3 regions of the Lactovum odontotermitis genome follow, and region 2 is predicted to be linked to each of the others. Evidence: predicted binding sites of a transcription regulator. Region 2 holds the regulator's gene; each other region holds the start of a gene.

The links. Region 2 encodes Rex, which represses fermentation and respiration genes when NADH is low (regulators of the CRP and FNR family bind a similar motif). Its sites were predicted from a motif close to TTGTGAANTANTTCACAA; they were not measured.
Region 1: the regulator Rex is predicted to act here: its motif matches at 1,226-1,243, upstream of adhE (bifunctional acetaldehyde-CoA/alcohol dehydrogenase).
Region 3: the regulator Rex is predicted to act here: its motif matches at 1,366-1,383, upstream of ACYQ2E_RS09955 (class II fructose-bisphosphate aldolase).

Annotation. Positions count from the first base shown of each region.
Region 1 is NZ_BAAGGQ010000012.1:31,588-34,850, forward strand. Features, by position in the region: gene adhP (alcohol dehydrogenase AdhP) at 1-1,002, shown strand, start outside; gene adhE (bifunctional acetaldehyde-CoA/alcohol dehydrogenase) at 1,328-3,263, shown strand, end outside.
Region 2 is NZ_BAAGGQ010000017.1:5,739-9,001, forward strand. Features, by position in the region: gene ACYQ2E_RS09030 (alpha/beta hydrolase) at 1-917, shown strand, start outside; gene ACYQ2E_RS09035 (redox-sensing transcriptional repressor Rex) at 953-1,627, opposite strand; gene mnmG (tRNA uridine-5-carboxymethylaminomethyl(34) synthesis enzyme MnmG) at 1,873-3,263, shown strand, end outside.
Region 3 is NZ_BAAGGQ010000021.1:13,735-16,997, reverse strand. Features, by position in the region: gene ACYQ2E_RS09960 (glycine zipper family protein) at 84-269, opposite strand; gene ACYQ2E_RS09955 (class II fructose-bisphosphate aldolase) at 426-1,322, opposite strand; gene ACYQ2E_RS09950 (rhodanese-like domain-containing protein) at 1,521-1,829, opposite strand; gene ACYQ2E_RS09945 (ROK family glucokinase) at 1,911-2,882, opposite strand; gene ACYQ2E_RS09940 (YqgQ family protein) at 2,992-3,222, opposite strand.

The sequences.
Region 1 (3,263 bases), on a different contig from region 2:
ACCCCAGATGGTTATGCAGACGTTGTCGAGAAGACACTTCGCCCAATCAAGGCAAATGAGGCCAAGCTGAAAATGGAGTATTGCGGTGTCTGTCATACAGACCTGCACGTAGCGGCCGGTGATTACGGCAATAAGGCAGGCACGGTGCTTGGACACGAGGGAATTGGTATCGTCACTGAAATCGGTGAAGATGTGACTTCGCTTAAAGTTGGCGACCGCGTTTCTGTCGCATGGTTCTTCGAAGGCTGCGGCCACTGTGAATACTGTGTGTCGGGCAATGAAACATTCTGCCGTGAAGTAAAGAATGCTGGCTACAGTGTGGACGGCGGTATGGCTGAAGAGGCCATTGTAGTCGCAGATTATGCTGTTAAAGTTCCGGACGGACTTGACCCGATTCAGGCTTCGTCTCTTACTTGTGCGGGTGTTACCACATACAAAGCGATTAAAGTTTCAAACATCAAACCAGGTCAGCCTATTGTTATTTTTGGTACTGGCGGGCTGGGTAACTTGGCCATTCAATTTGCCAAGAATGTCTTTAATGCTTATGTGATTGCGGTTGATATTAATCAGGAGAAGCTGGATTTGGCCAAAACAATCGGTGCGGATGTTGTTGTTAATTCGGCTGAGGTTGACCCTGTTGAAGCAATTAAGGCTGCAACACCTGGCGGTTTGGGGGCGAATGCTTCTATAGTGACGGCTGTCGCTCGTGTTGCCTTTGAACAGGCGGTTGCCTGCCTGCGTCCAATGGGTAAGATGGTGGCTGTTGCGCTGCCTAATACTGACATGTCATTGTCAATTCCTACGACTGTCTTTGACGGTGTAGAAGTTGCCGGCTCACTTGTCGGAACTCGTCTTGACCTTGAGGAAGCGTTTGAGTTCGGACGTCGCGGCTTGGTAAAACCAATTGTGGCAACGCGCAAGCTTGAGGAAGTGAATGACATTATCGACGAGATGAAGGCTGGAAAGATTGAAGGCCGTATGGTTATTGACTTCACGAAATAAATTCTAAAAATGGTTTCTCTTTAGGTTGGAAGCAAAGTTCAGTTGTTAATGGGCTTTGTTTTTTTTGTGGACACTTATTATCGCTTTGTCTATTTCACAAATAGAATGAAACGTTTTCACTCGTGCTTTCAGTGACTTTGCAGGATTTTTTGAAAAAGTGTGAAATTCCTTGAAAAAACATTCACAATCCTTGACAAATTTTCAAGAGAGTGTTATACTGTTCTTGTGAGAAAATTCACAATTAAGAATTAAATATCAATCTTCTAATCTTAGACAGAAATTTGATAAAAAATAATTGAATCCAAAAATGTTCAGGAGGAACAAAATGGCAACAAAAGCAGTTAAGAAGGAACTTACCGCTGAAGAAAAGGCCGCGCGGACACAGAAAGCTGAGAAATATACCAGCAGTTTGGTCGACAAAGCAGTCGTCGCAGTAAATGACTTCAAGTTTTACACTCAGGAAGAGGTTGATAAAATCGTTGCAGCTATGGCATTGGCCGCATCAGAGCACTCACTTGAGTTGGCGCATGCAGCTCATGACGAAACGGGCCGCGGTGTCGTAGAAGATAAGGATACGAAAAATCGTTTCGCCTCTGAATCAGTTTATAATGCTATCAAACATGATAAAACGGTTGGTGTTATCAGAGAAGACGCTGTTAAAGGCTCTGTAGAGATTGCAGACCCGCTGGGTGTTTTGGCAGGTATCGTGCCGACGACAAACCCTACTTCGACTACGATTTTCAAGTCACTTCTAGCTGCAAAGACACGTAATGCCATTGTTTTCGCTTTCCATCCTCAGGCACAGAAGAGCTCTGCTCAGGCTGCGAAGATTGTTTATGATGCGGCTGTTGAAGTGGGCGCGCCAAAGGACTTTATTCAATGGATTGAGACACCGAGCCTTGATAATACAAGTGCGCTGATTAAAAATCCGAAGATTGCAGCGATTATCGCAACAGGCGGTCCTTCTATGGTCAATGCAGCTCTTAGCTCAGGTAACCCTTCACTTGGTGTTGGTGCCGGTAATGGTGCGGTTTATATTGACCATACAGCTAATCTTGAGCGTGCGGCTGAAGACCTTCTGCTGTCAAAACGCTTTGATAATGGTATGATTTGTGCAACAGAAAATTCAGCTGTTGTTGCAACTGAAGTTTATGACGAGTTCATGAAGAAGCTCCAGGAACAGGGCGCTTATCTGGTACCAAAGAAAGACTACAAGAAAATTGAAGACTTCGTCTTTGTGAAACGTGAAGATGGCTATGGCGTTACAGGCCCTGTGGCTGGCCGTTCCGGCCGCTGGATTGCCGAGCAGGCGGGTGTTAAGGTTCCCGAGGGCAAAGATGTGCTGCTGTTTGAATGTGAGAAGAAAAACATTGGCGAGCCGCTCAGTTCTGAAAAACTTAGTCCGCTGTTGTCAGTTTATCGCGCTGAAGACCGTAACCAGGCGATTGACACAGTTCTGGACCTTTTGAACTACCAAGGTGCCGGCCATAATGCCGCGATTCAGATTGGTGCTCAGGATGACCCGTTTGTTAAGGTTTACGGCGAAGCGGTTAATGCTTCTCGTATCCTGGTCAACCAGCCGGATGCTATCGGCGGTGTTGGTGACTTCTATTCTGATGCATTGCGTCCTTCGTTGACGCTGGGAACTGGATCTTGGGGGAAAAATTCGCTCTCGCATAACTTGAGCACATATGATCTTTTGAATATTAAAACTGTGGCTAAGCGTCGTAATCGCCCGCAATGGGTTCGCTTACCAAAAGAAATCTACTACGAGAAGAACTCTATCAGCTATCTGCAGGAGCTTCCTCATGTTCACCGCGCCTTCCTGGTCGCTGACCCTGGCATGGTTCAATTCGGCTTCGTTGACAAGGTGCTGGAGCAGCTGCAAATGCGTCCTAAACCAATTCAGCTCAGCATTTACTCAAGTGTTAAGCCTGACCCAACACTTAGCCAGGCCATTGAAATTGCCCGTCAGATGAGCGAGTTCAAGCCTGATACAGTTATCATGGTCGGCGGCGGTTCAGCCCTTGATGCCGGTAAAATCGGCCGTCTGATTTATGAGTATTCTTCACGCGGTGAAGTTGATTTGAGCGACGACAAGGCACTTAAGTACCTCTTTGAAGAATTTGCTCAGAAGTTTATGGACATTCGTAAACGTATCATCAAATTCTATCATCCGCATCAGACTCAGATGGTGGCCATTCCTACGACTTCAGGTACGGGTTCAGAAGTGACACCATTTGCAGTTATCACAGATGATG
Region 2 (3,263 bases):
AAAGATTAAGAGTAATAATAGTTGCACTGATTGCCCTCATTTTGGCGGCAGATATTGGTGCGACTTTTTATTTCTTTCACGTCTCGCAAGCTCGCTACAATGGAAAAGTTACCGAGCTAAAAAAGACCAGCAAAAATTACAGTTTACTGGCCGAATTTGCCGCATATAAAAAGACGACAAAGAAAATCACAAATGACGGAATCAAGCTCGTCGCCTGGTATGTGCCTGCAGCCAGCAAAACGAATAAGACCGTGATAGTGGTTCACGGCTACCATTCAAGTAAAGAGGCGATGCGCCAATACGCCGTCCTCTATCACCAGCTCGGCTACAATGTGCTCATGCCCGACAACCGGGCGGCCGGCGAATCAGGCGGACAAATCATCAGTTACGGCTACCATGACAAGTTTGACATTATTGCCTGGGCAAACACACTCATCAAAGCCGATTCTAAAGCGGACCTGACGCTTTTCGGCGTCTCAATGGGCGCCGCCACAGTCATGATGGCCTCAGGCGAGCCGACATTGCCGGTCAATGTGCATCAAATCATCGAAGACTGCGGCTACACCAGCGTTTGGGACGAGACAGCCTATCAGGCGAAGCAAATGTACAATCTGCCCAAATTCCCGCTCATCTATGAAGTTTCAGCCATGTCAAAAATTCGCGACGGCTGGACATACGGCGAGGCCAGCTCAGTTAAAGCACTCGCGCAAAACTCCCGGCCGATGCTTTTCATTCACGGCAGCAAGGACACTTACGTGCCGACAAAGATGGTCTACCAGAACTACGCGGCCGACAAAGATAAAGAGAAGCAGCTGCTGATTGTAAAAGGTGCCGCACACGCCAAGTCTTTTGAGACTGAGCCAGAACTCTACCGGAAAACAGTTTCGGAATTTCTGGAAAAGTACGATAATTATTAACAAAAAAGCCCCAAGCAAAGGGCTTTTTAAATCGTTTAAAGCTGAGAAGAATGCTTCATAAAGAAGATAAGCGTCTGGAGCTCCTTTGTCAGGTCAATGGACTGGACGAAAACGTCATCAGGTACTTTGAGGAAAACCGGCGTAAAGTTGAGAATGCCGTGTATACCGGCATCCACCAGTTTATCTGCGACCTCTTGAGAATGCTCCGTATCAACAGATAAAATAGCTGTTTCAATTCCTGCATGTTCAATATTTTCCTTCAAGTCAGCAATATCGTAAATCGGAATGCCGGATTTAGATTCAGTTCCGACCAGCGGATTGCCGGGAACATCATAAGCTTGAACAATATGCAGCTTGTTGCGGCGCTGGAAAGGATAATTCAGCAGGGCACGCCCCAGATTACCTATGCCGACCAGTGCAATGTCTGTGGCCGTGTCATTGCCGAGAAGATTGGCGAAAAAATCTCGTAAAGCAAGACTATCATAGCCATAGCCGCGGCGTCCTAATTCGCCGAAAAGTGAGAAATCACGTCTTACAGTGGCGGAATCCACACCAATTTTTTCAGAAATCTGCCGTGAATTCGTGCGTGTAATTCCCTCGGCAACCAGACCTTTAAAAAGGCGATAATATTGCGGTAAACGCTTAATCGTAGCTTTCGGCAAATCTGCGTGATTTGCGTGTTTGTTGTCCATCTCAGTCTCTTCGGTCATTTTTGGCTCCAATCTAACCGCCATAATTATCTATGGAAGTGCTAACAATCTTTGTGACTATTTTAACTAATTTTTGTGAAATTGTCAACTGGAGATGAGAATGACAGTAAAACGTTCAACTTGCGCAAAATCTGATTTTGCGGTAAAATAAATCAACCGAAAGTCAAAGCTCGGGAAAAATCTTCTGAAATAGCGGATTTTTTCATGCAGTTTTGATTTTTTATTTTGGAGAGATACTAAAGAGAATGAATTTTTACGAAGAATTTGACGTTATCGTTGTCGGCGCCGGACACGCAGGCTGCGAAGCAGCACTGGCCGCAGCCCGGATGGGCTGCAAAACCCTGATGCTCACGATAAGTCTCAATATGGTGGCTTTCATGCCTTGCAATCCGTCCATTGGCGGAGCGGCTAAAGGTGTGGTTGTGCGCGAAATCGATGCGCTGGGCGGCGAGATGGGACGCAACATCGACAAGACTTACATTCAAATGAAAATGCTGAACACGGGTAAGGGACCTGCTGTCCGGGCTTTGCGCGCGCAGGCGGATAAGGACCTCTACAGCCAGACCATGAAACACACGCTCGAGCAGCAGGAGAATCTGCGTCTGCGCCAAGGCATGGTCAAGGAGCTCATCGTAGAAAACGGCGCTGTGACTGGTGTTCTGACAGACACGGGTCTCCAATATTCCGCGAAAACTGTTGTTTTGACTACCGGCACCTCACTGCGCGGCGAGATTATCATCGGTGATTTGAAATACAGTTCGGGTCCGAATAACACGATTGCCTCTGTTGAGCTGGCGGATAACCTGCGTGCACTTGGCTTTGAGATTGAGCGCTTTAAAACAGGGACTCCTCCGCGTGTGCTGGCCTCAACGATTGACTACGACAAAACCGAGATACAGCCAGGAGACGAGACACCGCACGCTTTCAGCTTCCTGACCAAAGACGAGGACTACCTGACAGACCAGATTCCATGCTGGCTGACCTATACCAATGCGAACAGTCATCAGATTATCCGGGACAATCTCAATCGGGCACCCTTATATAATGGCATGATTAGCTCAGTCGGCCCGCGTTATTGCCCGTCAATTGAGACAAAAATCGTGCGCTTTGCAGATAAAGAGCGCCATCAATTGTTTCTGGAGCCGGAAGGACGTCATACCGAGGAGGTCTACATACAAGGCCTCTCGACTAGCCTGCCCGAGGACGTGCAGTTTGACTTGCTGCATTCGATTGAGGGACTTGAGCGGGCAGAAATGATGCGGCCGGGCTATGCGATTGAGTATGACATGATTCTGCCCCATCAGCTGCGCCCGACGCTAGAAACTAAGCGGATTTCCGGGCTCTTCACTGCTGGACAGACAAACGGCACCTCAGGTTACGAAGAAGCTGCCGGGCAAGGCCTGTTGGCAGGCATCAATGCCGCGCTGAAAGTTCAGGGTAAGCCAGAACTGATTTTGCGGCGCTCAGAAGCCTACATCGGCGTCATGATTGACGACCTGGTGACAAAAGGCGTTGTAGAGCCCTATCGCCTACTGACCTCACGCGCCGAGTACCGTCTGATTCTGCGACACGACAACGCCGACATGCGTCTCACCCCCATCGGCCGGAAAATCGGTTTGGTGGACAATGCCCGCTG
Region 3 (3,263 bases), on a different contig from region 2:
TCTATTTGAAGAAAAAGTTATTTTTTTTAGTTGAATTCTATTTGCTTTCCCAATATAGAAAAGATTGACAAAAGTCACTTGTGTCAATCTTTTTTCTTTCCATCCATGGAATAGCCGATTGCCATGCCAAACGCAAGGCCAAGGCCAATCCACAGTGATAAATTGTGAAACACAATGCCGAAAGCCACTCCGAACGTGAGTCCAAAGGAAATGCCTGAAGACAAATGCGGATATTTTCCTTTCGGCTTCTTTTGTTTTTCTTCATCCATCTTGTTGCGCTACTCCTTTCCAGTTTTTGTAAATTTAAAGTTAGTTTCTAATTTCTCGATTTCATTATAACACTTTGTCACCCTATTTATAAAAGGCAAATGAAAAAAGGCCGTCAGTGACGACAGCCTTTAGGTTAATCATATTTTATCAGCTGATTAAGCTTTACCTGCTGATCCGAAAACATCAATACGCTCTTCAACTGACTCAGTGATTGCATCAAAACCTTTTTTCAGGAATTTACGCGGATCAAAGAGTTTCTCTTTCATGTATTCTTCTTCATTGGCATCAAACTCATGAACGTACTCGCGCTGAGCCTTGCAGAAAGCAAGCTGGCACTCAGTGTTGACGTTAACTTTAGCAACACCGTTTGCAATTGCAGCACGGATTTGGTCATCAGGGATTCCTGAACCGCCATGCAGAACGATTGGAACTTTGTGTCCCATTGCAGCAATCAAAGCCTCGTTCAGCTTCGTCAGGTGGTCAATGTGCAGGCCTTTCCAGTTTGCAGGGTATGGGCCGTGAATGTTGCCGATACCTGCTGCCAAGAAGTCAACACCAAGTTTAGCCATAGCAACCGCGTCTTCAACGGGTGCAAGTTCGCCGTCACCGACGATACCGTCTTCTTCACCACCGATTGTACCTACTTCACACTCAACGGAAATGCCTTTTGCATGCGCAAGCTTGATGATTTCTTCAGCCTTCTCCAAGTTCTCGGCAATCGGCAAATGTGAGCCGTCAAACATCAGTGAGCTGTAGTCTACTTCAATACATTTCAAAGCTGCTTCGTAGTCGCCGTGGTCAAGGTGAATCGCAACAGGAACAGTGATGCCCATTGACTCTACGAGATCAGTAACCAAGTCCTTACAGAGCTTGTAGCCTCCCATATACTTAGCGGCACCCATGGAAGTCTGAATCAGAACGGGTGTTTTCTTTGCTTCTGCGGCACGCAGGATTGACTGCGTCCACTCAAGGTTGTTTGTGTTGAATCCTCCAACGGCATATCCGCCGTCACGGGCTGCTTGTATGAACTTTTCTGCTGAAACGATAGGCATTTTGTTCTCCTTTTAATAATTGTGATAGTGATATTATAACACTTTGCGAAACATTTTACAAAACCAAACTTTGTTTGCCAAGCACCTGATAACTCGCAAAAAACAGCCGGAAATGGCTCAACCACAAGCTTTTCAGTGAAAGCATCTCAAAATCAGTGATTATTTCACAGTTCTTTTCTGAAAATTTTCAATGAAGTTTCAGTTTGATTTAACCTTACCGCCCCATTTGGACAATCCGTTTCTCAGAATGAAAACATTCTTGAAGCCGGCCTTCTTAAGCTTTCCGGCCACACGAGTCGCATACTGAGGACGTCCGTTCTCGTAGAGCAGAATATCCTTATCCTTGCTGAAAGCAGACAGCGACTGCTCTATCTGGCTGTAGGGCAAATTACGCGCCCCCATGATATGCTTCACTCGAAATTCCTTAGAGTCACGCACATCAATCAATTGAGCATTCTCCGAGATTTTCTGGTTGAATTCCTTATTGTCCAGAATTTTGGCCACCATTCTCGGGCGAAATCTAGGATAAAGTATAACAACAATTAGAAAAAGTATTAATAATACGTTAATAATCCAGTACATTTGGTATTAGTCCTTAATAAATTTTTTGGCTAGGCTGGCTGCGCCAATGATTCCAGCGTCATTGCCTAGGGTTGCAAGTTTAATCTTGGTCGTTTTCTGAACAGTCGGAAAAGTGAATTTCATGAAGTAGTCTTCCACGCGTTTCCGCAAAAATTCGCCGGCTGCTGATACACCGCCGCCAATGACAATAGAATCAGGGTTCAGCGTATTTCCGAGGTTTCCGCAGGCAAGTCCCAGATACATCGAAACCTTGTCGACAACATGCAGCGCGAAACTGTCGCCTGCCTCTGCTGCATCGAAAATGTCCTTAGAACTGACAGACTCACCATTGTCGATTCGCGCCTTTACATTTGAATCCCCCTCATATTCCTCAGCCATCTGGCGCGCCACACGTACGACACCTGTCGCTGAAGCAACTGTTTCTAGACAGCCTTTTGAGCCGCATTTGCAGTCAAAGCCGTTCTCAGGCACAACCACAATATGGCCGATTTCACCGCCGGCACCAGCGACGCCGTGAATCATCTCACCATTTGCAATGATGCCGCCGCCGACGCCAGTTCCCAGCGTGATGAAAACGACATCCGGCTGATTTTCGCCTGCGCCCAGCCAACGTTCGCCAAGTGCGGCAACATTTGCATCATTGTCAATGGCAAATGGCAGCCCAGTCCCCGCAGTGATGAGCTTTCCGACCTCCTGAAGCGTCTTCCAGTTGAGGTTATAAGCACCGATTACTGTACATTTTTCTAAGTCAACAGAACCCGGTGAACCCATGCCGATACCGGCAAATTCAGATTTATCCAGCTTGTAAAGATTAAGCCGATGGTTGATGGACTCGATGATATCTGGGACAATGTGACTGCCTTCGTCCAAAATACTGGTCTCAATTGACCATTTGTCCTGGACTTCGCCGTCTTCTGTCAGAATGCCGAATTTGACGGATGTGCCGCCGAGGTCAATTCCGATGATTTTCTTTGTCATTTTTTATTCTCCTTTTGAAATAACATTCGCCCGAGGGCTCGGTTTTGGAATAACGTTCGCCCGAGGGCTCGGTTTTACTTATTTACAAATGATGCTCTGCTGTGTGACTTTAAAGCTCATTGTCAGTTTCAATTTTATTCCTGTTTTCTTCATTTTTTGACTCTCGCCTTAAAATCAGACTGGCTTTAAAATAGTCAGGATCATGCTCTGCAATGATGCCGCGCTTATGAAGCTCTTTCAGCTCCAATTTCATAAAATAAATCGCATCGCGGCGATTAGGCATCAAATTGATGTAACCGAACTTCTTCATCCACTCTTGAACATCGTAAAGGGTTTTCACTACTTTATTTTACAGTTTTTACAAGAATTTTTCAAGTTTTT